DNA from 2 places in the Rhodoferax sp. LB1P47 genome. Region 2 is predicted to be linked to the other one. Evidence: predicted binding sites of a transcription regulator. Region 2 holds the regulator's gene; the other holds the start of a gene.
The links. Region 2 encodes FliA, which starts transcription of late flagellar genes. Its sites were predicted from a motif close to CTAAAGTTTNNNNNNNNNNNGCCGNTA; they were not measured.
Positions count from the first base shown of each region.

Region 1: AC0969_RS05030 (FlxA-like family protein) is a predicted target of FliA. The motif match lies at 3,394-3,420, and genes of this name have one in related genera.

Region 1 covers NZ_JBWMAU010000002.1:239,391-254,020, forward strand. The annotation lists gene AC0969_RS05010 (iron-siderophore ABC transporter substrate-binding protein) at 1-180, shown strand, start outside; gene AC0969_RS05015 (FecCD family ABC transporter permease) at 177-1,205, shown strand; gene AC0969_RS05020 (FecCD family ABC transporter permease) at 1,202-2,230, shown strand; gene AC0969_RS05025 (ABC transporter ATP-binding protein) at 2,220-3,065, shown strand; gene AC0969_RS05030 (FlxA-like family protein) at 3,062-3,385, opposite strand; gene AC0969_RS05035 (TonB-dependent siderophore receptor) at 3,509-5,551, opposite strand; gene AC0969_RS05040 (DUF4394 domain-containing protein) at 5,840-6,742, shown strand; gene AC0969_RS05045 (MFS transporter) at 6,774-8,162, opposite strand; gene AC0969_RS05050 (penicillin-binding protein 1A) at 8,498-10,795, shown strand; gene AC0969_RS05055 (hypothetical protein) at 10,827-11,132, shown strand; gene AC0969_RS05060 (homoserine kinase) at 11,135-12,109, shown strand; gene AC0969_RS05065 (BPSS1780 family membrane protein) at 12,116-12,913, shown strand; gene AC0969_RS05070 (ArsO family NAD(P)H-dependent flavin-containing monooxygenase) at 12,965-14,062, opposite strand; gene arsH (arsenical resistance protein ArsH) at 14,078-14,630, opposite strand, start outside.
Region 2 covers NZ_JBWMAU010000010.1:63,724-78,353, forward strand. The annotation lists gene flhA (flagellar biosynthesis protein FlhA) at 1-20, shown strand, start outside; gene flhF (flagellar biosynthesis protein FlhF) at 17-1,450, shown strand; gene AC0969_RS12620 (hypothetical protein) at 1,443-2,225, shown strand; gene AC0969_RS12625 (RNA polymerase sigma factor FliA) at 2,227-2,943, shown strand; gene AC0969_RS12630 (hypothetical protein) at 3,176-3,559, opposite strand; gene flgM (flagellar biosynthesis anti-sigma factor FlgM) at 3,588-3,914, opposite strand; gene flgA (flagellar basal body P-ring formation chaperone FlgA) at 4,133-4,855, opposite strand; gene flgB (flagellar basal body rod protein FlgB) at 5,033-5,446, shown strand; gene flgC (flagellar basal body rod protein FlgC) at 5,464-5,868, shown strand; gene AC0969_RS12655 (flagellar hook assembly protein FlgD) at 5,887-6,543, shown strand; gene flgE (flagellar hook protein FlgE) at 6,586-7,809, shown strand; gene flgF (flagellar basal-body rod protein FlgF) at 7,827-8,567, shown strand; gene flgG (flagellar basal-body rod protein FlgG) at 8,595-9,377, shown strand; gene AC0969_RS12675 (flagellar basal body L-ring protein FlgH) at 9,388-10,068, shown strand; gene AC0969_RS12680 (flagellar basal body P-ring protein FlgI) at 10,787-11,899, shown strand; gene AC0969_RS12685 (glucosaminidase domain-containing protein) at 11,900-12,757, shown strand; gene flgK (flagellar hook-associated protein FlgK) at 12,767-14,630, shown strand, end outside.

The DNA.
Region 1 (14,630 bases), on a different contig from region 2:
GACAAATCCCTGGGCAGCCTGACCGGCTCGCCCCTGTGGACCCGCCTGCGCGGAGCCGCCCAGGGCCACAGCGTACGCGTGGGGCTGGACCCGTTTTATCTGAACGCCGGCCCCCTGGCCGCCCGCACGGTGCTGGATGCACTGGCACAGACCACCCCTACCCCACTACCAAAACCATGACCGTCTTTCCCGCCGCCACCCCGGCCCGCCGCGCCGCCCGGGGCCTGGGGCTGATCTTGCTGCTGGCCGCCCTGCTGGGCCTGGTGCTGGCCAGTATTTCGCTGGGGGCGCGGCCGATTCCGCTGGCCCGGCTGTGGCAATTGCTGTGGCAGCCCGACGGCAGCGTCGAATCCGCCATCGTCTGGCAGATGCGCATGCCGCGTACCGCGCTGGGCCTGGCCGTGGGTGCGGCGCTGGGCGTGGCGGGCGGCCTGATGCAGGCGCTGACGCGCAACCCGCTGGCCGACCCCGGCCTGCTGGGCATCAACGCCGGGGCCGCGCTGGCGGTGGTGCTGGCCATGTCGGTGCTGGGCGTGGGCAGCTATGTGGGCACGCTGGGCTTTGCGCTGCTGGGCGCGCTGCTGGCGGCGGTGGGCGTGTATGTGCTCAGCAGCGGGGCCGCACCGAGCGCCCAGCGGGTGCGCCTGCTGCTGGCGGGCACGGCCATCAGCGCCAGCCTGGCATCGTGCACCGGCATCGTCACACTGTTTGACAGCACCACCTTTGATGCCTACCGCTTCTGGGTGGTGGGTGCGCTGGACGGGCGCAACGCCGACGTGCTGTGGCCCATGCTGCCGCTGGTGCTGGCGGGCTGCACCATTGCGCTGTGGCAGGCCCGGGCGCTGGACGCGATGGCCCTGGGCGACGAATTTGGCCAGGCGCTGGGCCTGCGGCTCAAGCCGGTGCGCATCTGGAGCTTCATTGCCATCGCCCTGCTGTGTGGTGCGGCCACGGCGGCGGCCGGGCCGATTGCCTTTGTGGGCCTGGTGATTCCGCACGCGGTGCGCCTGCTGGTGGGGCCACACTGGCGCTGGATACTGCCCTACGGCCTGCTGGCCGGGCCGGTGCTGGTGCTGGGCAGCGACATTCTGGGGCGGCTGATTGCCGTGCCCAGCGAGATCGAGGTCGGCATCGTCACCGCCTTCATCGGTGCGCCGGTGCTGCTGGCCCTGGTGCAGCGCAGCCGCACAGGGAGTGCGGTATGAACCTGAACATCAGCAGCGGCATCTGGGCCGAACTGGCGCACCGCCGCACCCGCACGGTGCTGGTGGGTTTGCTGCTGGCCGCTGTGGCCGTCAGCCTGCTGGGCCTGCGCCTGGGCAGTTACGACCTGGCCTGGGGCCGGTTTTTCAGCACGTTGTGGGGGGGCGACGATGGCATGGCCCGCATGGTGCTGCTAGAGCTGCGCCTGCCGCGTGCCCTGGTGGCGCTGGGTGCGGGCGCGGCGCTGGCCACGGCCGGGGCCATCTTCCAAAGCCTGTCGCGCAACCCGCTGGCCAGCCCGGACATCATCGGCCTGACCACCGGCTCAGCCACGGGTGCGCTGGTGGTGATTCTGTGGCTGGGCGACCGGGCACTCAACGTACCGCTGGGCGCGCTGGTGGGCGGGCTGGCCACGGTGGCGCTGGTGTATTTGTTCAGCCTGCAACGCGGCATGCAGGGCCAGCGCTTGGTGCTGATTGGCCTGGCGGTGGCGGCCATGCTGGCCTCGGTGAACGACTTTTTGCTCACCCGCGCCGAGCTGGACCAGGCCCTGGCCGCCAAGATGTGGCTGCACGGCAGCCTACAAGGCAGCGGCTGGCTGCAAGCCCAGCGCCTGGGCCTGGGCTGCGCCGTGCTGCTGCCGCTGGCCTGGCTGCTCAGCCCGCGCCTGCGCCTGCTGGAGATGGGGAATGAGTTGGCCACCAGCCTGGGCCTGCACGTGGGCCGCAGCCACACCTACCTGACCCTGGTGGCCGTGGCCCTGACCGCGCTGGCCATTGCCTGCGCCGGGCCGATTGGCTTCATCGCGCTGGCTGCGCCGCAACTGGCCCGCCGCCTGTGCCGCGCCCCGGGCATCGGCCTGTGGAGCGCAGCCCTGGTGGGCGCCGTGCTGTGCGCCAGCGCCGACCTGCTGGCGCGGCTGCTGCTGGCCCCGTTCCAAATCCCCGTGGGCCTGGTCACCAGTGCGCTCGGCGGAGCTTATTTGACTTACCTTTTAGCCCGTGAGTGGAAGAGCCATGACCTCTAAATCTATGCAAACACCCACCCCCCGCCCGTCCCACGTAGTCGGCGCTTCACGCCTCCGGGGCGAAGACCTGACCCTGGCCTACGGCGACACCCGCGTGGCCGAGCATTTAAGCGTGGACATTCCCGATGGTGCGTTCACCGTCATCGTGGGCCCCAACGCCTGCGGTAAATCCACCCTGCTCAAGGCCCTGGCGCGGCTGCGCACCCCGCAGGCAGGGCAGGTGTATTTGGATGGTGCGCTGATCGGCAGCTACCCCACCCGCGAAGTGGCCCGCCGCCTGGGCCTGCTGCCGCAAACCGCTATTGCGCCCGAGGGCATCCGCGTGGCCGAGCTGGTGGCACGCGGGCGGCATCCGCACCAAAGCCTGTTTGGTGGCTGGACGGCGGCCGACGACCGCATCGTCGCCCAGGCCCTGCGCGCCACCGCGATTGAGGACCTGGCGGACCGGCTGGTCGATGAACTCTCGGGCGGCCAGCGCCAGCGCGTGTGGGTGGCGATGGTGCTGGCGCAAGACACGCAGTTGTTGCTACTGGACGAGCCCACCACCTACCTGGACCTGGCGCACCAGATCGATCTGCTGGAGCTGTTTCGCGACCTGAACCGGCGCGAAGGCCGCACCCTGGTGGCCGTGCTGCACGACCTGAACCATGCCTGCCGCTTCGCCGACCACCTGGTCATGCTGCGCCAGGGCCAACTGGTGGCGCAGGGCGCGCCCAAGGACATCATCACCGCAGCCCTGGTGGAGCAGGTGTTTGACCTGCCCTGCCGCATCATTGAAGACCCGGTGTCGGGCACGCCGCTGGTGATTCCCGTGGGGCGGGTGCGCACAGATTAAGCGTAGGTATCGACGCTCTCGCCCAAGCCCGGAGTGCGGGCGGGTGGGCGCTCGGTGGCCTGTGCCACTTGGGCGGTTTTTTGCTGGTTCAGCTGCTCTTGCTGCTGCTGGCGCTGGATGGCGGCAATCTGCGCCTGCACCATCTGGATTTGGGCCTGTAGCAGTTTGATCCGCTCGGCTTTGGCCTTGGGGTCCCCATCCCCGGTTGCCGCGCTTTTCAACTGCTCCGTGAGCTGGCGCATTTGCTTGAGCAAGCCCGCAATCTGCTGGCCTGCCTGGGAGCCTTGGGTGCGGATCGCGGTGGAGGATGTGATTTGCATGTTTGGGTTATCGGCAGATGGCACGACATCTTGATGCACAAACGGTAGCGGCTTGCAAGCCGCTACACACTCCTAAATACATAGCTACCAGCGCAGGTAGTACCTGCGCTAGAGCCACTTTTTTTATAAATCCAACTTCCAGGTCAGCTTGGCCGTGCGCGGTGCGCCCGCCGCCAGCCGCGTGCCGCCAGCGGCCCAATACTGTTTGTCGGCCACGTTGTCCACGTTCAGTTGCAGACTGGTCTGGTAGTCCCACAGGCGGGTGGCGTAGCGGGCGCCCAGGCTGTACAGGGTCACGCCGCCCAGCCAGGCCTGGTTCAGGTCGTTCACCGGGCGGCGGCCGGTGTAGTAGGCCCCGCCGTTGACCGACAGGCCGGGCACGCTGGCCAGGGCGTACGACAGGAAGGCGCTGCCGGTCTGCTTGGCGGTGTTTTCCGGACGCTTGCCGTTGTAGTTGGCGTTGATGTTACGGAACTCGGCATCCAGCCACTGGGCCGAGGTTTGCCAGGCCAGTTGCTTTGTTAACTGGCCCTGGGTGGCCAGCTCGATGCCGGTGTAGCTTTGCTCGCCGTCGGCGGTGTAGACGTTGCTGGTGTTGGTGTAGTAGCCGGGGCGGTTGATGTTGAACAGCGCGGTGGACAGCAGCGTGCCGCCCGGTGTGCGCCAGCGCATGCCCAGCTCTTTTTGCTTGCTCACGCCGGGGGCCAGGCGCTCACCCACGTTGGCCGTGCCGGTGGGCGCGGTGTCGCCCTGCTCCAGTCCGTCGGCAAAGGAGGTGTAGGCCGACAGGTCGGGGGTGATCTTGTAGACCAGCGCGGCCATCGGCGTGCTCTTGCTGTCGTCGTAATGGGCCGTGCCCTGGTCGCTTTGGTAGCGGCTATGGCGCAGGCCCAGCATGAGCTGCCACTGGGGGGAGAGCTGGATTTGGTCCAGCGCGTACAGGCCCGTGTCTTGCGTATCCAGCGCGGCGGTGGTGGCCGTGGTGGGCACGGTGCCATAGACCACGCTGGTGATGGGCAGCGGGTTGTACAGGTTTTGCGATGCGACGGTATAGGTTTGCTGGTAGATCGGGTCTTGGCCGTAGCGGGTGCGGGTAGCGCCCAGCGTCAGGCCGTGCTGCACGCCCAAGGTGGCAAAGCTGCCGAACAGCTCGGCGCGCAGCATGTCGGTCTGGGCCTGCAAGGTCTGGATGTTGCCGCGTATGCTGCCCGCGCCCGTGGCCACGGCGGCATCGTTGGCAAAGCTGAAGATGGCCAGTTTGCGGTCGCGCTCCACCTGCGACTGGCCCGCCTCTACCGTCAGCGCCCAGTTGTCGCTGAGGGCGTAGTCGGCACGCACCTGGGCGTTGCGGGTGCTGGTTTCAAACTTCGCCATATCGGGGCCGACCAGCTTCTTGGCATCCACCGGGTTGGGGAGGGTAATGGCCCCGTTGACTGCCGTGCGCAGGGCCACGCCGACTTGCTCGGTGGTTTTGCGGTGGTCGAACTCCAGGTCGGCCTTCAGCGTGAGGCGGCTGGTCACACGCCAGTCAAAGGCGGCCGAGGCGAAGCCGCGATTGCCGCTGTCCACGCCGTTCAAATACGAGCCCAGTGCCCCGCTCGCCGCGTTCACGCGCAGGCCAAACTGCTGCTCATCGCCCAGGCGGCGGCCCACGTCCACGGTGGACAAGGCGGTGCCGTATTGGTCGACCACCAGGCCCAGCGAAGTCACCGGCTGGACACCGGCGCGCTTGGTGACCAGATTCACGATGCCAGCGGGCGAGGTAAAGCCGTAGTACAGCGCCGAAGCGCCCTTGAGCACTTCCACGCGCTCCTTGTTTTCCATCGGGATTTGTGAAAAGTTCAGCACCGGCATGGAGCCGTTGAGCCGGTAGTTGCTGCGGTTTTCCACGCTGATGCCCCGGATCACCAGCTGGTCCCAGGTTTCTCCGCCGTTTTGCTGGCGCGTCACGCCCGCCGTGTTGCGCAGCGCGTCATACAGGCCCGCTGCACCTTGCAGCTCCAGCACCTCGCGGGTGACCACATTGACGGTAGACGGCACGTCCATGATGTCCGAGCCACGAAAGCTACCCGCCTCCACCGTTTGGGGCGCAAAGCCCTGGGCCGTGGCGGCCCGCACGGTGACGGGGCGCAGGGTTTGCAGGTCGGCATCTTGCGCCAGGGCCATTGGCGCTCCGTAGGCACCGTAGATGACGGACAAAAGAAAAGAAAGTGGGCGTAATCGGTTGGGGCAGTGCATAGCGGAGTTAAAAAACAAACAATGAAAATTAAGGGTATTCCATTATTTCACGCAAACACAAATACAAACCATTTGCATTTGTGTAAAGACACGCCCCGGTGCGGGTTAAGAACTAGCCGCGTCCCGCACCACCAAACTCCATGCACAATTTATTCCGGACCTGCGCAAAACTCCGGCGCTGCGGACGCCCACTTATATATAACAAAGACTGCACCCATGAAACGCTTGCCCGCCGTGCCCCGCACATTGACCGCCACCGCGATCGGCATCACCGCCGCCCTGCTGGCTGCTTGCGCCACCCCGCCCGAGCCCCAAGGCAGCCTGCGCAAGGAAACCGTTTTGGCCATCACCACCGGCATGGAGCTGGTGAAGTTCAACGCCGGGCAGCCGGGCCGCATCCTGGCGCGCCTGCCGGTCACCGGCCTGGCGGCGGGCGATAGGCTGGTGGGCATGGACTTCCGGGTGGCACGCGGCGTGCTGTTTACGCTGGCCCAGTCGGGCCGGGTCTACACCGTCAACACCAGCACCGGCGCGCTCACCGCCGTGCCTGCGGCCCCGCTGGCACTGACACTGCCCAGCGGCCTTTTTGGCTTTGACTTCAACCCGGCGGTAGACCGCATGCGCATCGTGCATGAGGGCGGCATGAACCTGCGCATCCACCCCGACACCGGTGCGGTGGTAGACGGCAATGCCGCCCTGGCCGGGGTGCAGCCCGACACCCAGCTGTCGTATGCCCCTGGCGACGCGAATGCGGGCAAAGCCCCCAACGTGTCTGCCGTGGCCTATACCTACAACACCGTGAACGAAAAAATCACCACGCTGTACGCGATTGACCGCGCCCTGGGCGTGCTGGTCATGCAGGGTTCGCGCGAGGGCACCACCCCCGCCGTGTCGCCCGATACCGGGCGGCTCACCACCATCGGCACGCTGGGACTGGGGCCGCTGCTGGATGCCACGTTTGACATCTCGGACGTGGGCAACACCGCCCTGGCAGCGGTGCGCTCGCCCCAAGCCCCCAAAACCCGCCTGCATGTGGTGGACCTGGCCACCGGCGGCAGCACCGCCCTGGGCACCGTGGGCAACGGCAGCCCGCTGATCGGCATGGCGATCGCGCCCTGAGCGGACTGGAACGCGCGGGTCTTTACCGACTTTACCGACCCGCCATCAGTTCTTCCCGTGCTGCGTCATAGGCCCGCTTAGGCACTGGCACAGCATTGGGGTTGCCCAAATCCACCATGTGGACGCGGTAGGTTTCGCGGGCGGTGAAGGCAGCGATCGCGGCAATCACCGTCACCGCCAAGGTGATGGCCCCCACGGTGAACGGAATGTCCAGCGCGCCGGGTGGGGCCACGTAGGCAAACAGCGCAGGCAGCAAGGCGGTGACCAGGGTGCCCAAATTTTGCGAAATCGCCATGCCCGAGACCCGGGTGCGGGTGGGGAACATCTCGGGGTAAAAGCTGGGGAACACGGCGTTATAGCCCTGGTACACGATGCCCCACATCAGGATGGACATGCAAATCGCCAGCGGCACGCTGTGGATGCTGATGGCATACAGGTACACATAGGCCAGCAGGCCCGAGGCCAGCGCACCCACGATGATGGGCGGCTTGCGGCCAATCTTGTCCGACAGATTGCCCACAAACGGAATCACCAGCACCGCCACGATGTTGCCCAGCACCGGAATCCACAGGTAGATGTCTTTCTCAAACCCAATGCCGTAGCCGGGCTGCACCGCGTAGGCCGCGCCAAAGATGGTGGTGACCACCGGAATCACGTTCATCAGCGAACAGCACATCACCCGCAACATGTCGCGCCAGCTCTCGGTAATGGCCTGCACGAAGGGGGCCTTGGGCACTTTGCCATCCACGTTTTCTTCGGTGAAGGCCGGGGTTTCGTCCACCTCGCGGCGGATGATGTAGCCCGCCACGATCACCAAAAAGCTCAGCAGGAACGGAATGCGCCAGCCCCAGCTGTTGAACTGCTCGGTGGGCATGTAGTGGGCCAAGGGCAAGAACACGGCGGCCGCCAGAATCTGCCCGGCCTGTACGCCTTGCAGGGTAAAGCTGGCATAGAAGCCGCGCCGCCCAAACGGGGCGTGCTCCAAAATCATCGAGCTGGCCCCCGAGATCTCCCCGGCCACCGCAAAGCCCTGGACCAGGCGCATCAGCACCAGCAAGGCGGGTGCCCACAGGCCGATCTGGTCATAGGTGGGCAGCAGGCCCACGGCCACGGTGGAAAAGCCCATCAAAAACATGCAGATGATCAGCACCTTCTTGCGGCCCTGGGTATCCCCCCAGTGGCCCAGAAAAAACGCCCCGATGGGCCGCGCCACGTAACCCACGCCGTAGGTGGCCAGCGAGGCGATGATGGCCGTCTTGGGGTCGCCCTTGGGGAAGAAGATTTGCGGAAAAATCAGCGCCGCTGCCGTGGCATAGATGAAAAAGTCGTAATACTCCAGCGCCGATCCGATCCAGCCGCTGGCGGTGGCCTTTTTCGACTGGTTCTTGCTATGCGCCGCGCCATCCAGGGTGTTAGCCATGCATGTCTCCTAGGGGGTTGGTGGGTTGAAAAAGCTGCGCCCCGGTAAGAGCCGTGCAGAAAAGGTAACGAGAAGCAGGGGAAAACCCTTGCAGCTTTACTCTAATACGATCGGTGATCGCACAATGGCGTTCGTTAATCGCCCAAACCGAGGGTAAGCCCTAGTCTTTTGCGGTCGGCACGCTGTGTGCGCGGCAACACCCCCGCCCTGCACAACCAAAAAAAAGTATGTTTTAGGCCTCTAGCGCTTATAAAACATGCGCCAATAGCTATGAAACATATAGCACACTAACTTCATACACACTTCACACCCTGCCTTTAATCTCAGCCGCCTGTATGACACCCCACACGCCCCCCTACTCCCGCCGCCGCGCCCAATCCGGCAAACTCTGGCTCACCGCCCTGTGGGCCTGCCTGGGCCTGGGGCTGGTGGGCGGCCTGCTGGTGGCCTTGGCGGCCGCCTGGTACTACCCCAACCTGCCCGATCTGGACAAGGTGACCCGCTACCAACCGCAGCAGGCAATGCAGGTGTTCACCAGCGACGGGGTGGAGATTGCCCAGTTTGGCTCCGAGCGGCGGGTGTTTTTGCCCCTGGCCCAGATCCCCCGGCAGATGCAAGACGCAGTGCTGGCAATTGAAGACGCCCGCTTTCGCGAGCACAGCGGCATCGACCCGATTGGCGTGCTGCGCGCCGTGGTGGCCAACCTCACCGGGGGCCGCCGCCAGGGGGCATCCACCATCACCCAGCAGGTGGCGCGCAACTTCTTTTTAAGCAACCGCAAGACGGCAGAGCGCAAGCTCAAAGAGGCCATGCTGGCGCTGAAGATCGAAAAGTCCCTTACCAAGGACCAGATCCTGGAGCTGTACATGAACCAGATCTACCTGGGCCACCGCGCCTACGGGTTTGGGGCCGCCGCGCAGGTGTACTTTGGCAAGCCGCTGGCCCAGTTGTCGGTGGCCGAGATGGCCTTGCTGGCCGGGCTGCCGCAAAACCCGGCCTACGCCAACCCCATCACCAACCTAGAGCGCGCTACCCGCCGCCAGCAGCTGGTGCTGGGCCGCATGCGCAGTGTGGGGGCCATTACCGAGGCGCAATTTGCCCAGGCCACGGGTGAAAAGCTGGTCATCCGCTCGCCGCTGCAAGTGCCGGTGCACGCCGAATATGTGGCCGAAATGGCCCGCCAGGCGGTGTTTGAGCGCTACGGCCAGCAGGCCTATTCGCAGGGCTTCAAGGTCACCACCTCGCTCATCTCCACCGACCAGCAGGCCGCCTACGCCGCGCTGCGCAAGGGCGTGCTGGCGTTTGACCGCAAGCAGCCCTACCGGGGCCCGGAAGAATGGGAAGAGCTGCCCAGCGACCCGGCCGAAGAAGATGCCGCCGCCGCGATGGCGCTAAAGGACTACAGCGACGACGAAGACCTGCGCGTGGCCATCGTGCTGCTGGCCAGCCCGCAGGCCGTGGTGGCCCGGCTGGCCACCGGCGAGACGCTGCAAATCAGCGGCGAGGGCCTACGCTGGGCCCAGGCCGCCCTTGGCCCCAAGGCCACCGCGCCGCTGGCCATCAAGCGCGGGGCCATCCTGCGCGTACAACACACCGACACTAAAACCGGCTGGTCGATTGCCCAGTGGCCCGAGGTACAAAGCGCGCTGGTAGCGCTGACCCCCGGCACCGGTAGGGTGCGGGCGCTGGTGGGTGGGTTCGACTTTTCGACCCAGCAGTTCAACCACGTCACCCAGGGCTGGCGGCAGCCGGGTTCCAGCTTCAAGCCGTTTTTGTACTCCGCTGCCATCGACCAGGGCGTGATGCCATCCACCGTGGTCAACGACGGCCCGCTGGACCTGCCGGGGGTGAACGGCGGCCCAGGTTGGAACCCACAAAACGACGACGGCCAGTTCCTCGGCGCCATCCCGCTGCGCACCGCCCTGGCCAAGTCGCGCAACCTGGTCAGCGTGCGGCTGGTGCAGATGCTGGGCGTGCAGCCCGCGCGCGAATGGGCCGCCCGCTTTGGTTTTGACATCAACAAACAACCCGACAACCTGACCCTGGCGCTGGGCGCGGGCAGCACCACGCCGCTGCAACTGGCCTCGGCCTACGGCGTGCTGGCCAACGGTGGCCATGTGCTGGCGCCGGTGGTGATCGAGCGCATCACAGACGCGCAGGGCACCGTGCTGTTTGAAGCGCCACCGCCCCCGGTGCTGGCCGACCTGCTGCCCGCCGTGCCCGAACGCAACCTGTTCATCACCAACAGCCTGCTGCAAACCGTGACCGGCAGCGGCACCGCCGCCAAAGCCCAGGCCACGCTGAAGCGCCCCGACCTGTACGGCAAAACCGGTACCACCAACGACTCGGTAGACGCGTGGTTTGCCGGTTTCCAGCCCAGCGTGGTGGCCGTGGTGTGGACCGGCTACGACAAACCCCGCAGCCTGGGCCGCGAATCGGGCAGCAGCGTCTCCCTGCCCATCTGGATCGACTTCATGGGCCGTGCTCTCAAAAATATACCGGTCGCGCCCTTCGCCGCGCCGCCCAGCGTGATGCGCGACGCACTCGACGACTGGACCTACACCGACCCGCCCGAGAAGGGCGAGCTGATCCGCCTGGGCTTTGACGAGCCGACAGAGGCCCCTGGCCCCTAACTCGCCGGTACAGCCGCCTACAATCCAGGCCATGCGCGCTCACCACATCCTTCCCATTTTTCTATTCGGTCTATCGCCCCTATCCTCCATAGGGGCGGCCACCCCTGCTACCCCACTGGACCAGCGTATCCAGCACATCGAAGTGCAGGATGCGGATGTACGCATCCAAGAGCTGCGCGTCGGCGGCGAGACGCAAACCATCACCGTCCAACCCCGCAACGGCCTGCCCGCCTACGAGGTGGTCCCGGCCAACGGCGCACGCAACCGAAGCATTGACGGCCGCGACGGCGGCCAGGGCAGCGTGGGTGTGCGGGTCTGGAAACTGTTGAACTTCTAAGCATGGCGGTCTATACCAAAGTCTCTTTGAAAGAGGCCAACGCGCTGGTGCGCCAGCTGGGTTTAGGGGATGTGACGGCGCTACGCGGCATCCAGGGCGGAATTGAAAACACCAACTACTTCGCCACCACCGACAGCGGCGAGTTCGTGCTCACCCTGTTCGAGCGCCTGACGTTCGAGCAGCTGCCCTACTACCTGCACCTGATGAAGCACCTGGCCCAGCGCGGCATCCCGGTGCCCGACCCGGTGGGCATCCAGGGCGGCGCCAAGGCGGGCAGCATCCTGCACACGGTTAAAAAGAAACCCGCCTCGGTGGTGACCAAACTGCGCGGCAAAAGCGAGCTGGCCCCCGGTGTGCTGCACTGCGCCGCCGTGGGCGACATGCTGGCGCGCATGCACCTGGCCGGGCGCGACTTCGGCATGGCCCAACCCAATCTGCGCGGCCTGCCCTGGTGGAACGACACCGCCCCGGTGGTGATGCCGCATCTGGACCCGGCCCAGGCCGAGTTGCTGCGCAGCGAACTGGCCTTTCAGAACCACGTCGCCGCGTCCAGCGCCTACGCCGCCCTGCCGCAAGGCGCCATCCACGCCGACCTGTTCCGCGACAACGTGATGTTCGACAGCGTGGACGGCGTGCCAAAGCTCAGCGGCTTTTTCGACTTCTACTTTGCCGGCACCGATGCCTGGCTGTTCGACATCGCCGTGTGCCTGAACGACTGGTGCATTGATTTGCCCAGCGGAGCCCACGACGCAGCCCGCAGCGATGCCTTTCTGGCCGCCTACAGCGCCGTGCGCCCCCTGATCGCCGCCGAGCGCCAGCTGCTGCCCGCCCTGCTGCGTGCCGGGGCGCTGCGCTTCTGGATTTCGCGCCTGTGGGACTTTTACCTGCCCCGTGAAGCGGCCATGCTCAAGGCCCACGACCCCAGCCACTTCGAGCGGGTGCTGTCTGAGCGCATCCGCCACCCGGTCACTCTGTAAATTCCCATGAAACTCCAAATCGTCCCCGCGCGCACAGGCACCCTGTGGGTGCGGCTGGGCATCCAGACCTTCTTCAAGCAACCGCTGGCGCTGGCCGGGCTGTTCTTTTTGTGCATGGCCGCACTCAGCATCATCAGCCTGGTGCCGATACTGGGCAGCATCGCCGCGATGGCGCTGTTGCCCACGATGGCACTGGCCCTGATGGCCGCCACCCTAGAGGCCACCAAGGGCAGCTTCCCCACGCCTGCCATTCTGCTCAGCGCCCTGCGTGCCGGGCAGCAAGGCATACGCCCGCTGCTGGTGCTGGGTGCCCTGTACGCGGCGGGGTTCATGGCGGTGCTGGGTATCTCGATGCTGGTCGATGGCGGCGAATTTGTCCGCTTCTTCCTGGGCGACCGCACGGCCGAAGAAGCCAGCAAAGACCCGGTGCAACTGCTCTCGGGCATGCTGACCTTCATGCTGCTGTACATGCCGCTGTCGCTAGCCTTTTGGCACGCGCCCGCACTGGTGTACTGGCACGGCATCAGCCCCGGCAAAAGCCTGTTTTTCAGCCTGGTGGCCTGCTGGCGCAACAAAGGCGCGTACCTGGTGTTCGGCCTGACCTGGTTCGGCGTGCTGCTGGGCGTGGGGCTGGCAGCACAAATCCTGGCCCTGCTGCTGGGCGTGCCCGCTCTGCTGGGGGTGGGCGTGTTTGTGGTCACGCTGCTGGGCAGTTGCGTGTTTTTGACCTCGGTGTACTTCACGTTCCGCGACAGTTTCAGCGCCGATACGGTGGAACCAGCCGCCCCAACTGCTATTGAATAAATAGCTTCTTGCGCAGGTGGCACAAGCGCAAGACACCGATTTCTTATAAATTCAGTCACTGCCCAGGTCCACCGCAGCGGGCTCGGCATCCGCCCGGCGGCCCAGGTAGCCATCAATCTCCTGTGCTGTACTGCGCGCGCTGCGCATCACGCCCACCAGCGTGGCCGAGGCCATGCCTGTCCATTCGCCATAGCCCACCAGCCACAGACCGGGTTGTTGCACCGCCTGGGTGCCGTGCACCGCGACCCGCCCGTCTTGCACCACACCCAGACCCTCCAGGTGGTCTAGTGCAGGCACAAAGCCGGTGCACCACACCACCACATCCACGTCGAACGCCGTGCCATCCGGCCAGACAACGCCGTGCGCCGCCATGCGGGTGAAGGGACGCCGGGCCTGCAAAACCCCGCGCTCCCGGGCAGCGGCCACCGAGGCAATCACCACGATATCGCCCAGGCCGCCCACGGGCTGCTCCAGTGTGCGCCCCTCCTGGGCCGCCTTCCAGCGTGCGGTGGCCCGCTCGAACAGCACCCGGCCATCCACCGCATCGGGCAGGAAAACCGGCGGCTGGGACGTGACCCACAGGGTTTCGGCCACCTGGGACACCTCGGCCACGATCTGCGCACCGGAGTTGCCGCCGCCCACCACCAGCACACGCTTGCCGGCCCATGCCGCCGCGCCCGCGTAGTGCGCAGAATGCAGTTGCACACCCTGGAACACGTCCTGCCCCGGGTAGGGCGGCGTGTAAGGCTTGCGCCAGGTGCCGGTGGCGCTGACCACGGCCTGGCAGGGCCAGGTGCGCGACCCGGCCCGCACCACGAAACCGTGCTCTGCGCGCTCCACACCTGACACCCAGACCGGGCGCTCTACCGGCAGGGCATAGCGGGCTTCGTACTGCCGCAGGTAGTCGATCACGTTCGCGCGCGTGGGGTACATCCCCTGCACTGGCGGCATGGGCCACCCGGCGATGGAGCTCCATGCGGCCGGAGAAAACAGCTGTAGCGACGGCCACGCGTGTTGCCAGGCACCCCCCGCAGCGGCTTCGGCATCCAGGATCACAAAAGAACGTTTGGCGCGGCGCAAAAAATAGGCCACCGACAGGGCCGCCTGCCCTCCACCCACAATGATGACTTCCGGGTGTGCAGTGGACATGTGGGGCTTTCGGTTTCAGATGGATTTTTGGTTCACGCGCTGCGACAGCGCTTCGGCACTCTCTTTTCGCTCGCTGTAGCGGTCGGTCAGGTACGGCGACGCATCCCGCGTCAGCAGGGTGAACTTGAGCAGCTCCTCCACCACGTCCACCACCCGGTCATAGTAGGCCGATGGCTGCATCCGCCCGGCCGCGTCAAATTCTAAAAACGCCTTGGCCACCGACGACTGGTTGGGGATGGTGACCATGCGCATCCAGCGGCCCAGCACGCGCAGCTGGTTCACGGCGTTGAAGGATTGCGAACCGCCGCTGACCTGCATCACCGCCAGCGTTTTGCCCTGGGTGGGCCGCACCGCGCCCTGGGTGAGGGGAATCCAGTCGATCTGGGTTTTCATCACCCCGGTCATTGCGCCATGCCGCTCAGGGCTGGTCCAGACCATGCCCTCGCTCCACAGTACCAGCTCGCGCAGCTCCTGCACCTTGGGATGGGTGTCGGGCGCGTCGTCGGCCAGCGGCAGGCCGTGCGGGTCGAAAGTGCGGGTTTCCGCCCCCATCGCGGTCAGCAGCCGG
Region 2 (14,630 bases):
TCAAAGGTGCACTGACATGAACATCCAACGCTTTCACGCTGCTACGTCCCGCGAAGCTTTGGCCAAGGCCCGTGCGGTCTTTGGTGAGGGCACGCTAATTTTGTCCAACCGCCCCACGCCCAACGGCGTGGAAGTGGTGGCCACTGCCGAAGATGCCCTGGCATCTCTCGACCGGCCCAGCGCGGCACCCGCTCCGGCATCGGCGGCCACCCTGGCCATGGCGCAAACCCCGGTGGAAGAGGACACCGAGCAACTGGCCATGAGCACGCTGTCGTTCCAGGACTACGTGCGCGAACGCATGCTGCGCCGCCGCCATGAAGGCAGCCCGGATCTGCGCGACGAGATCTTTCCGGCAAAAACTTCGCCCAAGGCCTCGGTACAGGCCGCGCCTGCGCCGATGGCCCCGCCGGTGCAGCGGCCCAAGCCCGCCGTACACGCCGTGCCGTTTGCGCCGCCCGTGGCCAGCCGCCAAAAAGCGCCCCCCGCCGCACCGGCCATCAATTCCAAGGGCATCGTGGACGAGTTGCAGGCCATGAAGGACATGATTGAAGAGCGCTTCAACACCATGGCCTGGCTGGGCAAGACCAAGCAGGACCCGATCCAGTCCAACCTGATGCTCAAGCTGATCCGCGCTGGGTACTCGCCCGACCTGGCCCGTGCCGTGATGGAACGCCTGCCCGAAGATGCCACGCCCGCCGAAGCCATCCGCTGGCTGATGGGCGTGCTGGAGCAAAACCTGCGCACCGATGCCGGTAGCAAGCCGATCTTCGAGCAAGGCGGCGTGTTCGCACTGGTGGGTGCCACCGGCGTGGGCAAAACCACCACCGCCGCCAAGCTGGCCGCCCACTGCGCCCGGGTCCACGGCCCCAACAGCGTAGGCCTGATCACACTCGACACCTACCGCGTCGCCGCCCACGAACAACTGCGCGCCTTTGGCCGCATGCTGGGCGTGGTGGCCCACCTGGCCCATGACCGTGCCGCCCTGCAAGATTTACTGGGCCTGCTGGGCAACAAGCGCATGGTGTTGATAGACACCACCGGCATCGCCCCCAAAGACCCACGCAAGCGCGACATGATGGACGTGCTGGACCTGCCCGGCGTGAACCGCCTGCTGGTGCTGAACGCAGGCAGCCACGGCGACACGATGGACGAGGTACTCACCTCGTTCAAGACCCGGGGCGTGCAACAGGCCATCCTGTCCAAAATCGACGAAGCCGCCAAACTCGGCCCGGCGCTGGATGCCATCATCCGCCACCAACTGGTGCTGCGCGGCGTGTGCAACGGCCAGCGCGTGCCCGAAGACTGGGAACCCGCCGATGCCAAGAAGCTGGTGCGCACCTCGATGCGCTCCACCACCAAGTCGGCGTTTGACCCCAAGGCCACCGACCTGAACTTCTTCTTTACCCCGCCACCGATGGACTCCAGCCGCCAGGAACGGGCGCATGCTTGACACCAGCACCGGCCACCACGTCCACCAAGGAGAGAGCCTGCGCCGTATCGCGCCGCAAGCCGCCTGGAGCGTGATCGCCATGGTGACCCGGGGTGACACCGCCACCGAGTTGCCGCTGCTCTGGCAGATCTGCGCGGCGCTGCAAACCTTCAGCCTGCGCATTACCGTGCTGGATGCAACCTCTTTGGAAACGGAAGACAATCCGGGTTTACAGAACCTGCTGGACCACGCACACTGGCTAGAAGATGCCGCTCCTGACGCGCCCCCTTGGCACACCGTGCCCGCCCGACTGGGCTTGAGCCGTCTGGCACAGCAAACCCGGCAAGAATCCACCATGCCCATCCAACCGCTCCAAGCCCTCAGCCACCTGTTCCGCAGCTGCGACCTGGTGGTGCTGTACGCCGATGCCGACCTGCTGGCCACCCTGCTGCCCGGCAGCCAAGTGCGGCCGCTGCTGGCGGTCACCCCGCTCAAGGCCTCCATCCTGGGGGCCTACCAAAATTTCAAAAAACTGCTGCTGCAAGCCCGGCTGGTGCCGCTGATTGCCTCGGTGGTCACCACGCCATTCAAAAATGCCGAGCTGCGAGCCACGTCCACCGGGCGGGCGCTGCAACACTGCGCGTACCGGCACCTGGACTGTCAGACCGACTTCATGACCGTGCGCTCGTTCCCGCAAAAAACCGCCCGCTGGGACGACGCGCACCAAATCGCCCTGCGCCTGATGGCCAACGCCATCCCCATGGCGCATGGGCTGCACGGAGCAGGAAGCCGCTGATATGTATACCGCCAAAGGCACGATGGACCGCGAGCACATGCTGCGCCAGTACGTGCCGCTGGTGCGTCGCCTGGCGCACCACATGATTGCCAAGCTGCCGCCGAATATCGAGCTGGACGACCTGATCCAGGTCGGCATGATCGGTTTGGCCGAAGCTTTGAGCCGTTTTGAGTCGGCCCAGGGCGTGCAGTTTGAAACCTTTGCCACCCAGCGCATCCGGGGGGCCATGATCGACGAGCTGCGCGAGGGCGACTGGATGTCGCGCGGCTCACGCAAGAGCCAAAAAGAAATCGAACGCGCGGTGCAGCGGCTGGAGCAAAAACTGGGCCGCAGCCCGCTGGAGTCCGAAATCGCCACCGAGCTGGCCATGACCCTGCCCGACTACCAGGAGCTGCTGGGCAAGGTGCGCGGCACCCAGCTGGTGTATCTGGAGGACATGAACGGCAATTCAGAAGAAGGCGCGGGCTTTCTGGACCGCCACGTGGCCGACGAGGGAGCCGACCCGGTCAGCCTGCTGCGCGACCAGCGCCTGCGAGCCTCGCTGGTCGAGGCCATCACCACCCTGCCCGACCGGGAGCAGTACATCATGAGCATGTACTACGAAAACGACATGAATCTGAAAGAGATTGCCGCCGTGCTGGAGATCACCGAATCCCGCGTCTGCCAGCTGCACAGCCAGTCCATTGCCCGCCTGCGCGCCAAGATGCGGAGCCATTAGGCGCACCCCCAGGCTACACACTTCGTGTTTTCGCCAACCCCCTTGCAGGGGGCGATACCAGTGGCCCGGCAAAGCCGGTTCCACGGTATCCCTGGAAGCGGTATCTCCACCATGCGTTGGGGGCGTTCAGGCCGCTACATTATTTGAAGAAGATTTTGATAGCTGCTTGCGCAAGCGGAATGTGCGCCAGCAGCCTATTTAATACCTGAAAAATAGGCGAAAAATCTGATCTTTAGCTCGCAGCCATCGCGTAGATGCGGGCAGCACCGCCCCGGTAGGCGGCTGTTTTGCCGCCTGAATAGGTGGCGGCAGGTTGGGCTTGGGGCAGTACCGTGGCCAGGGCCCGGTCTACCACGACGGCACGCCGGGCCAGGTTGGCGCGCTGCTGGGCCAGGGTGAGCGAGACTTTTTCCAGCCGCTGGCGCATGCCTGCGTCTAGCGACTGCATGGCAGCAGGGGCACGGCCACGCGCCGACAAATCGGCCATCGATTGGCGCAGCGCCGTGCTGGCGGCCTCTAAAACCAGGGGTTCGCCCGTGATCAGGGCTGCAGACACGTCTTCCAGCAACTGCTCCACGCGGAGCAGGCTGGCGTGCATTGGGTGGGCTGCCGTCATGCGAGTGTGCCCAGTAGGGTGAAAAAACTTAACGGGCGCTGACGCCGAGCATCTCTTGCGCGTTGGCCAGCATTTTGTCGGCAATGGCTTCGGGGTTGATCTTGAAGGTGCCGTTCTTGATGGCGGCCTTGATGTCGGCGACTTTCTTGCTGTCGAAGTCGGCACCCACAGCCCGGTCGTTCTGCTCCAGCGTGCGGGCCAAGGTTGACACCGACACCTGTGCTCCCGCTGCGGGAACTGCACGTGCGCTCTTCTGCGCCATGCTGGCGGGCGCAGCTTCTTTCTCTTGGTCGGCCTTCTTCAGGGCCGCAGAAGCCACGGCAACCGATAAATCTATTCCTGGTCCAATTTTCATCACGCTCTCCAGCAGCCTTGACGTTAAGGCATCGTAGCAATGGTTTCGGCAGCTTTGGCATTTACTTAAGGCTTATTCTCGAAATCAAAGATAAAACAACGTAGCACCCAAAACGCATATTTCCAGAAATACCGTGGAACCGGCTTTGCCGGGCCACTGGTATTGCCCTCTGCAAGGGGGTTGGCGAAGCGCCAGCGCAGCCTGGGGGTGAGCCATATCTACATCTCAATGAGGATGGTGCGGGCATCTTGCACCACGCCAGACATCACCCGGCCGCTGTCCAGCCGCACTTTAGCGGGCTGGCCCACCACCCCGGCGGTTACGGCCTGACCATCGGACAGCACCTGGAAGCCCACGCCTTGGGCCAGCACCCGGATCTGGGTGCCCGCCTGGAACACCTGGGCCGGTTTGACCATCGCCTGGCGCACGGTTTGCCCGGCCACCCAGGAGCGGGAGGCCACCTGGCCGATCCAGTTTTCCCGGTTTGCCACCACCGGAGACGCATCGTCGGCCCAATCGACCTCGGCCTCTATCGCATCGGCGGCAGTCAGTACCGTGCCTGCGGGCAGATTACTTTTAGCCACCCAGGCCCGGCCCAGCGCCTTGACGGTGACGGGCATAAACACATTCCAGCGGGTGGTGCCCGACAAACAGCGCAGGCCCAAGCGGCTTTTGCCCCACAGACGGGTGCCCGGCGGCATATAGGGTTCTACCTTGGCGCAGGGGGCCAGCTGCAAACGCGGGTCCAAAGCGCCCACCGACACCTCCATGCGCAGGGTCTGGCCGTTCACCGGCGGCACCTGGGCCACGGCGGATTCCAGCCAGCGCTGGCTGTTGGCCAGCATGTCGGTCTGGGCCTGGGCGCGCGCGTCTACCGCGCACAGCACGGCGACGGCGCAGACCAGTCCTCGCCATGTGGTGTTTCTTAGCAGTAGTGGCATATAGACTCCATATTTCATCCAAGACTAAAGCCAGAACCCTTGGCACAAAGCCGCAAACTGCAAGGCAAACACCCGCTTCTTCGCTGCCTAAAAAGGCCCAAGTTTTTCCATAATTTGCCCAACGCGAGATCCGGGATGGCACCGGAGGTTTCGCATTTGATGCAAACGGGGTGTCCCATGTTGGAAAAAATGGTCGGGGCGGTGGACTTTCAGAGCAAGGCTTTGGTGCTGCGCGCCGAACGCCAGCGCACCATCGCCAGCAATATTGCCAACGTGGATACCCCCGGCTATGTGGCGCGCGACTTCAACTTCAAAGAAGCCATGACCGCCGCCACCGCCAGCCAAGGGCTGATCGCAGGCCACAAAACCGATAACCGCCACCTGACCTTGCCCAGCCTGGACGGCAGTAGCCTGGGCGATGCCCAAAAACGCGGCTACAGCGTGCAAAGCCAACCCAATATGGACAACAACACGGTCGATCTGGACCGCGAGCGGGCCAACTTTGTGGACAACGCGGTGCGCTACGAGGCCACGCTGCGCTTCATCAACGGCTCGGCCAAGACCATGCTCAGCGCCATTACCGGCCAGTAAGCCAATAAGGAAGCACCATGTCCATGTTCTCGATCTTCAGCGTCTCCGGCAGCGCCATCAGCGCCCAGTCGCAGCGGCTGAACGTGGTGGCCAGCAACCTGGCCAACGTGGATGCCGTGGCCGGGCCGGATGGCAATGCCTACAAGGCGCGCCAGGTGGTGTTTCAAACCACGCTGCTGGGGGCCGAGAGCGCCGCCGGGGTGCGGGTCAAAGAGATTTCCGAGAGCCAGCAGCCAGGCCGCAAGGTGCTGGACCCGACCCACCCGTCGGCCGATGCCGAGGGCTACGTCACCCACTCCAACGTCAACGCGGTGGAAGAGATGGTGAACATGATTTCCGCCTCCCGCTCCTACCAGAACAACGTAGAAGTGATGAATACCGCCAAGTCCCTGCTGCTGAAAACGCTGCAAATGGGCCAATAAATTTACCGAAAGCACGCAATGGCCTTGGATGTCACCGCCCTCAACGCCGCCAGCAGCTCGCTGGTGACCTCAACCAGCTCTGCCACTACCAGCACGGCCGAAGCCTCGCAAGACCGCTTTTTGAAGCTACTGGTGGCCCAGCTGAACAACCAGGACCCGATGAACCCGATGGACAACGCGGAGATGACCAGCCAGTTGGCGCAGATCAATACCGTATCGGGCATCCAGACGCTGAACGACACCATGACCAGCATGGCCACGCAAATTGCCGCCCTGCAATCGCTGCAAGGCAGCGCCACGATTGGCCACGATGTGCTGACCGCTGGCTCCACCCTGAGTATTACCGACGGCGTGGGCAAGGGCTCGTTTGACCTGGCCAGCAGCGCCGACGCGGTGAAGGTAGAAGTGCGCACCGCCGGAGGCACACTGCTGGGCACCGAGAGCCTGGGCGCGATGGGTACGGGCCGCCAGTCGTTTACCTGGGATGCCTCCAAGTACACCAACTCGGGCGAGCTGTCGTTCAAAGTGATTGCCACCCAAGGGACTACCGCCGTCACCAGCACCCCGCTACAGCGCAACAAGGTGGTGTCGGTCAGCAACGACAACAACGTGATGAATTTGCAGTTTGCCAATGGCAGCTCGGTGCCGTACAGCGCCGTCAAAGCTATTCTGTAAGCCCCACCCCGATCACCCCCACCGTATTTTCAGGAGCCCCCCATGAGCTTTCAACAAGGTCTATCCGGTCTGAACGCCTCCAGCCAAAATCTGGACGTGATCGGACACAACATTGCCAACGCCAACACCACCGGCATGAAGGCCTCGCGGGCCGAATTTGCCGAGCTGTATGCCTCGTCGCTGGGTAGCGCGGGCGGTATCAGCGCCGGGATTGGCGTGGAGGTGCAAACCGTGTCGCAACAGTTCACCCAGGGCAATATCAGCATCACCGGCAATTCGCTGGACGTGGCCATCAACGGCAACGGTTTCTTCCAGGTGGAGCTGCCCAACGGCACCACCGCCTACAGCCGCGACGGGGCCTTCAAGCTAAACACCGAGGGCGAAATCATCACCAACGGCGGGGCCCACCTGATGGGTATCGCCGCCGCCGCCGACGGCTCTATTCCCACCGGCGGAGCCGTTGGAGCCCTGTCGTTGCCCGACGGTGGCGAGATTGCCGCCATTGCCACCACCGAGATCAACCTGAGCTTCAACCTGGATGCCGAGGCCGCCATTGCCACCGGCACCGCGCCCTCGGCCCTGGTGCCCGTATTGGCCACCTATGGCACCTCCATTACCGCCTACGACGGGCAGGGCGTGGAAATTCCGGTCAGCGTGTACTTCACCAAAACCGGGGTCAACACCTGGGACGTGTACACCAGCGTAGACGGCTCCACCCCCGCCCTGACCGCATCGGCACTGACGTTCAACGGCATCGGCAACACCGCCGCTGCCACCATCGGCACCCTCACCCTGCCCTCGCCCACCAATCCGGCGACCACCGTGACAGCCAACCTGAACGTGGTGAAAGCCACCCAGTACGGCTCCAAGTTCTCCATCGCCAAGGCCACCCAAGACGGCCAGGCCCCCGGCACGCTCACCGCCATCAGCATCGACGAGTCCGGGGTCATCCAAGGCACCTACTCCAACGGCAAGTCGCTGGCCGCAGGGCAAATCCAGCTGGCCACCTTCGTCAACGTGCAGGGCCTGGCCCCGATTGGTGGCAACTACTGGCTGTCCACCCCGTCCAGCGGCGACGCATCGGCCAAGGGCGTGCCGGGCACCGGCAACCTGGGTGCTTTGCGCGCCGGTGCACTGGAAGACTCGAACGTCGATCTGACCAAAGAACTGGTCAACATGATGACCGCCCAGCGCGCCTACCAGGCCAACGCCCAGACCATCAAGACGCAAGACCAGGTGATGTCCACCCTGGTCAACCTGCGCTAATACGTTAAGCCGCCGCTATGGACCACATCATTTACACCGCGATGACGGGGGCCAGCACGGCGGCAAATCGGCAGGCGGTGCTGGCCAACAATCTGGCCAACGTATCGACCAACGGGTTTCGCGAAGAACTGGCCACCTACCGCTCGGTGCCGCTGAACGGCCCGGGCTCCAGCACCCGCGTGTTTGCACTGGAAACCACCTCTGGCCACTCCAACCTGCCCGGCCCTGTGCAGCGCACCGGCCGCAACCTGGATGCGATGGCGCAAGGCAATGCCTGGTTCACCGTGCAGGGGCTGGACGGCACCGAGGCCCACACCCGCAGCGGGATTTTTGAAATCTCCAGCACCAACACCCTGGTCACGCCCACCGGTCTGCCGGTGCTGTCAGACGGCGGTGCGCCGATCGACGTGCCCCAGGGCGCCGACATCACGCTGGGCACCGACGGCACCATCAGCGCCAAAGTGGCGGGCCAGGCCGCCACCACCCTGGGGCGGCTGAAGATGGTGACCCCTGATGCCGACAACACCTTGAAACGCGGCGACGACGGCCTGTTCCGGGGCACCACCGGCGACCCGCTGCCGCAGGATGCCAACGCCAAGATTCTGGCCGGAGCCATCGAGGGCTCCAACGTCAACGCCGTGGCCACGATGGTCGGCATGATCCAGACCGCCCGCCAGTTCGAGACGCAAATGCGCCTGCTGCAAACCGCCGAAACCAACGACAAGAGCGCCAGCCAGCTACTCAATGTCCAGGCTTAACTTTCACGGTAACTAGAAAGCACCCCCATGATCAACTCCCTCTGGATCGCCAAGACCGGCATGGAAGCCCAGCAAACCCAGCTGGACGTGATTTCACACAATCTGGCCAACGTCTCCACCACCGGCTACAAACGTGCCAACGCGGTGTTTGAAGACCTGATCTACCAAAACCTGCGCCAGGTAGGGGCCAACAGCACCGAGCAAAACCAGCTCCCCACCGGCCTGCACCTGGGCCTGGGCGTGCGCACCGTGTCCACCACCCGCTCGTTTGCCCAGGGCAGCTTGCAGCAGTCGGGCAACACGCTGGACGTGGCCATCAACGGCAACGGTTTCTTTCAAGTCAACCAGCCCGACGGCTCCATCGGCTACACCCGCGACGGCTCGTTCCAGGTGGACTCGCAGGGCCGTCTGGTCACCTCCGCCGGGCTCACCGTGGCCAGCGGCGTAACCATCCCCATCACCGCCCAGAGCGTCACCATCAGCACCGACGGCACCGTTACCGTGATGCTGCCGGGCAACGCCACGCCGCAGCCCGCAGGCAGCATAGCCATGTCCAACTTCATCAACCCGGCCGGCCTGGAGCCCAAGGGCGGCAACCTGTATGCCGAAACCGCCGCCTCCGGCCAGCCCACCGCCGGTACCCCGGGCGTGAGCGGCATGGGCGTGCTGCGCCAGGGCTTTGTGGAAACCAGCAACGTCAACGTAGTGCAAGAGCTGGTGACCATGATCCAGACCCAGCGCGCGTATGAAATGAATTCCAAGGCCGTGCAGACCTCGGACCAGATGCTGCAAAAGTTGGCCCAGCTCTAAGAGACCGACCATGCGCACCGCCCTGACTGTCGCCTTGCTGCTGGCGTGCCTTACCGGCTGCGAAACCTTGGCACCTTCGCCCAAGGTCGATTTCGCCGAATCCACCACCCCCCGGCCCTTACCGCCGGTGGCCGTGGCCGCCAACGCCCGCCCCTCCGGCAGCCTGTTTGCATCGGCTGCCTACCGCCCGGTGTTTGAAGACCGTCGCCCGCGACTGGTGGGCGACAACCTGACCATCCAGATCGTGGAAAACGTCAGCGCCAGCCAAAAATCGACCAGCACCGTGAACCGCAGCGCTGCCGAAGCCGCAGGCATCACCGGCATCCCCTTCTTGAAAACCCCGCTGCTGGACAAATTTGGCATCGGTGCCACCTCCAGCAACGACTTCTCGGGCAAGGGCGGAACGGAGAGCGCCAACACCTTCTCGGGGGCCATCACCGTCACCGTGGTCGAAGTGCTACCCAACGGCCACCTGGTGGTGGCCGGTGAAAAGCAGATCGGCGTGAACCAAAACGTGGACGTACTGCGCTTCTCCGGCACAGTAGACCCCCGCGCCGTGCAACCCGGCAGCGTGGTCGCCTCCACCCAGGTGGCCAACGCCCGCATCGAGTCCAAAGGGCGCGGCCAACAAGGCGAAGTGCAGGCTATGGGCTGGCTGGGTCGCTTTTTCATGAACGTAATGCCGTTCTAGGCTTGTGGCACACCCCCAGGCTACAGCGCAAGCGCTTTCCGCCCACCCCCTTGCAGGGGGCAACTGCAGCAGTCTGGCAAAGCCAGCCCTGCGCAGTTCGCGAAAGGGCGTTGCTTCGCTCGCCGGGGGAAAGCGGGGACATCAGGGCGGCAACTTCGCGCCCTAGGCGCGATGGGGTGCGCAGCGCCCCCGATCCCAGGGTCCTCATCTGTATGCGCCGAGGAGCGGAGTGGAATGCGGATCAGGGCTGGCGTTGTTTGAGCGCAGCGAGTTTAGCCAGACCCCGCATTCCATGAGCACCGCAGGTTCCCCGTAGCGCCAGCGCAGGGGCGCAGACAGTTGGGGTGCCTTTCTTTTGGTTACTTTTCTTTTGCGCAAAAGAAAAGTGACTGCGCCGCCGGGCGCACCACCCGGCCAGCGGCGGTAAAAAACCCCTCCACCTCCAAACAGATTTACGTTTCAAAGCCATTTTTCACCCACAAAATCAGCCCTTAGCGCAATATAAATATGCGCAGTCAGCTATCATTTTTTACTACACAAACAATAGCAGACCAGCACAAAGGCAGCCCGCCCGCCCCCACCAATAGGCCGGAAACCCGCCCCTATTCCAGCGTTCCGCAACCCAGCCGCCCCCGAAAATAGTGTTAAAGATTCGTCCAATTCGGCCGAGTCAGCATCACACGGGTTGCACACCATGCCACTTTTCCGCCTCCTGCCAATGCGCCGTGCCGCGACATGGGGCTTGGGGCTGTGCGCAGCCTTGCTGCTGGCCCTGCCTGCACAGGCCTTGCGTATCAAGGAAGTAGCCTCCATCCAGGGCGTGCGCAGCAACCAATTAACCGGCTACGGGCTGGTGGTGGGGCTGGACGGCACGGGTGACCAGACCACGCAGATGCCCTACACCTCGCAAAGCCTGTCCAGCTATTTGCAGCAGATGGGCATCACCCTGCCGGCCAGCCTGGCCTCGTCGCTGCAACTGAAAAACGTGGCGGCGGTGATCGTGACGGCCCAGCTACCCGCGTTTGCCCAGCCCGGCCAAACCATTGACATCAACGTGGCCAGCATGGGCAACTCCAAGTCGCTCAAAGGCGGGCTGCTGATTGCCACGCCGCTGCGCGGGGCCGACGGCGAAATCTACGCGATGGCCCAGGGCAATATGGTGGTGGCCGGGGCCGGGGCCGCTGCGGGCGGCAGCAAGGTGCAGATCAACCACCTCAGCGCGGGCCGCATCCCCAGTGGCGCGCAGGTGGAACGCAGCGTACCCACGCCGCTGCAAGAGGGCGACTTCATCACCCTGGATCTGAATTCCAGCGACTTCCAAACCGCCCGCCGGGTGGCCGCCGCCGTCAACGGCAAGCTGGGCAATGGCCTGGCCAATGCGATGGATGGCCGCACGGTGCGGGTGCGCGCCCCCAACGACCCGAATGCGCGGGTGAACTTTTTGGCCGATCTGGAGGAGCTGACGATGGAGTCGTCGGCCCCGGCGGCCAAGGTGGTGATCAACTCGCGCACCGGCTCCATCGTACTGAACCAGTCGGTCACGCTGGGCCCCTGCGCGATTGCGCACGGCAATTTATCTATCAGCATCAGCACCACGCCGGTGATCAGCCAGCCCGCCCCTTTCTCGCAAGGGCAGACGGTGGTGGCCGAGAAGTCCAACATCCAGATCAAGCAAGAACCCGGCATCCTGATCCAGGTGCCGCCCGCGCCGCAGCTGGCCGACGTGGTGCGCGCCCTGAACGCGCTGGGCGCCACGCCGCAAGATTTACTGGCCATCCTGCAAGCGATTAAAGCCGCAGGCGCACTCAACGCTGAACTGGAGGTGATCTAAATGGCACTGACCCAAGTCTCCAACAGCAATGTGCTGGCCGCCGATGCCAAGTCGCTCAACGCGCTGAAGCTGCAAGCCGGGCAAGACAGCCCCGCCGCCATCAAAGAAACCGCCAAGCAGCTCGAATCGCTGTTCATGCGCGAGCTGATCAAGAGCATGCGCGAGGCCACCACCAAGTCCGGCCTGCTCGACAGCCCCCAGGGCGACCTGGGCAGCGACCTGCTGGACCAGCAGCTGTCGGTCACCATGTCGGGCCAGCCAGGGGGCTTGTCGGATGCCATCGTGCGCCAACTGACGCGCCAGACCGTGCCCGCCGAGGGGGCGGCACTGAAAATGCCCGCGTCTATGTCCATCACGCCCACGGCCCCGATCAAACCGGCCAGCGTCAGCCAGACCGGTTTTGTAGAACAGCACAACGCGGCCGCCACGGCGGTAGAAAAAGCCACCGGCATCCCCGCCAGCTACATGCTGGGCCAGGCCGGGCACGAAACCGGCTGGGGCAAAAAAGAAATCAAGAACGCCGACGGCAGCACCTCGTTCAACCTGTTTGGCATCAAGGCCGGTGCGGGCTGGACCGGCAAGACCACCACCATCACCACCACCGAGGTGGTGGACGGCGAGGCCCGCAAGGTGAGCGCCAAGTTCCGCGCCTACGATTCGTATGAGGCATCCTTCAAGGACTACGCCAGCCTGATCAACAACAGCCCGCGCTACGCCCAGGCACGCCAGCAGACCGGTTCGTCCCAGGCCTATGCCACCGAGCTCAAGCGCGCGGGCTACGCCACCGACCCCGACTACGCCGCCAAGCTGAACCGGGCCATCACCACCACCCAGCAGTTGCGCCGGGCCTACGCTTAAAGCTACGCCATGAGCAATTTACTCAACATCGGTACGCGGGCCCTGGTGGCCAACGAGGTGGCCTTGCAGACCATTGGCAACAACATAGCCAACAGCAGCACGGTGGGGTATTCGCGCCAGACGGTGGTGCTGGAGACGGTGGAGGGGCAGTTCACCGGCGGTGGCTACATTGGCAAAGGGGTGGACATTGCCACCATCCAGCGCAACCACAGCGAGTACCTGACGCGCCAGGCGGCGTTGTCCAAGTCGGTCGCGGCATCGGACATTGCCCGCGCCACCAAGCTGCTGCAACTGGAAGATGTGTTTGCCGGGGGCACCAACGGCCTGGGCGCGGCGGTCACCGACATGATGAATGCGTTCTCGGATGTGGCCAGCGCCCCCACCGACCTGACCGCCCGCACCGTGGTGCTGACCCGCGCCGACGAGGCGGCCGCCCGCTTCAACGATGCCGCCACCCAGCTCAACAACCTGCAATCCGGCCTAACCACCGAACTCGACAACGCCGTAGCAGCAGTGAACACGCTGATCACCAACATTGCCGCCGTCAACGGACAGATCCAGCTGACCCAGGGCAACGGCCAGTCGCCCAATGACCTGCTGGACAAACGCGACAACCTGATCAGCCAGCTCAACACCTACATCCAGACCACCCAGATTGATGCCGACGATGGCACGGTCACCGTATTTGCCGCCAGCAGCCAGCCCTTGGTGCTGGGCACCACGGCCAATGCGCTCCAGCGGCAAATCAACCCGCAAGATGCATCGCAAAGCCAGATCGCAATGGTGAATGGCAACCAGACCATCGTGCTGTCCGAAGACATGCTGGGCGGCGGCTCCATCACCGGGCTGCTGAAGTTTCAAAACGAAGACCTGGCCGCCGGTGCCAACCTGCTGGGCCGCATGGCCGTCAGCATCACCACCGTGGTCAATGCCCAGCACCAACTGGGGCTGGACCTGGACGGCAACGCCGGGGGCAACCTGTTTAGCCCGATCAGCATGCCAACGGGTGCGGCGGCGGCGTTCAACACGGGCACTGCCACAGTGGGTGTCAGCGTAAACGCGGCCTCGGTCGCCAAGCTCCAGGCATCCGACTACAAGATCACCTTTACCTCGGCCACCGCGTTCACCGTGCAGCGCCTGACGGACAACACCACCATCGTCGCCGATGCCAATGGCAGCTACGACGGCCTGACGCTGGCCGCCGCAGGCACAGCGGCCGTGGGCGACAGCTTTTTGGTGCAGCCGTTTCGCACGGCCGCAGGCAAGATCAGCACCGCCTTTGCATCGCCGCGCCAGCTGGCGGTGGCCAGCCCGGTGCAGGCCGCCATGGGCACCAGCAATACCGGCAGCCTGGCGGTCGCAAACCTGGCGGCCAAGTCGGTACCCATCCCGGCCGCAGTCACCCTGACCTTCACCGGTGCCAATACCTACACCCGCTCGGATGTAGCGGGCACGTTCACCTACAGCCCCGGCACAGCCATTGCGTATGCCTCCGCTACCCCGTCTTCCGGCTGGTCGCTGACCCTGTCGGGGGCGGCCCAAGTGGGCGACACCATCACCCTGGGCCCGGCCAACACCACCTACGCCAAGCTGAACGCGGGCAATGCCGATGCGCTGATGGACCTGCGCGACCTGGCCCTGTTTGACGGCTCCAGCATGGCCGATGGCTATGCCGCGCTGATGTCGCAAATCGCTGTCACGGTGCAAAGCGTGCAGTACACCGCCGAGGTCTCCAAGTCGATTGCCGACAACCTGGAAACCTCGCGCACCGGTGTCTCGGGGGTCAACCTGGACGAAGAAGCCGCCAAGCTGCTGCAATACCAGCAGGCCTACCAGGCATCGGCCAAGATGGTCCAGATTGCCCAAACCATTT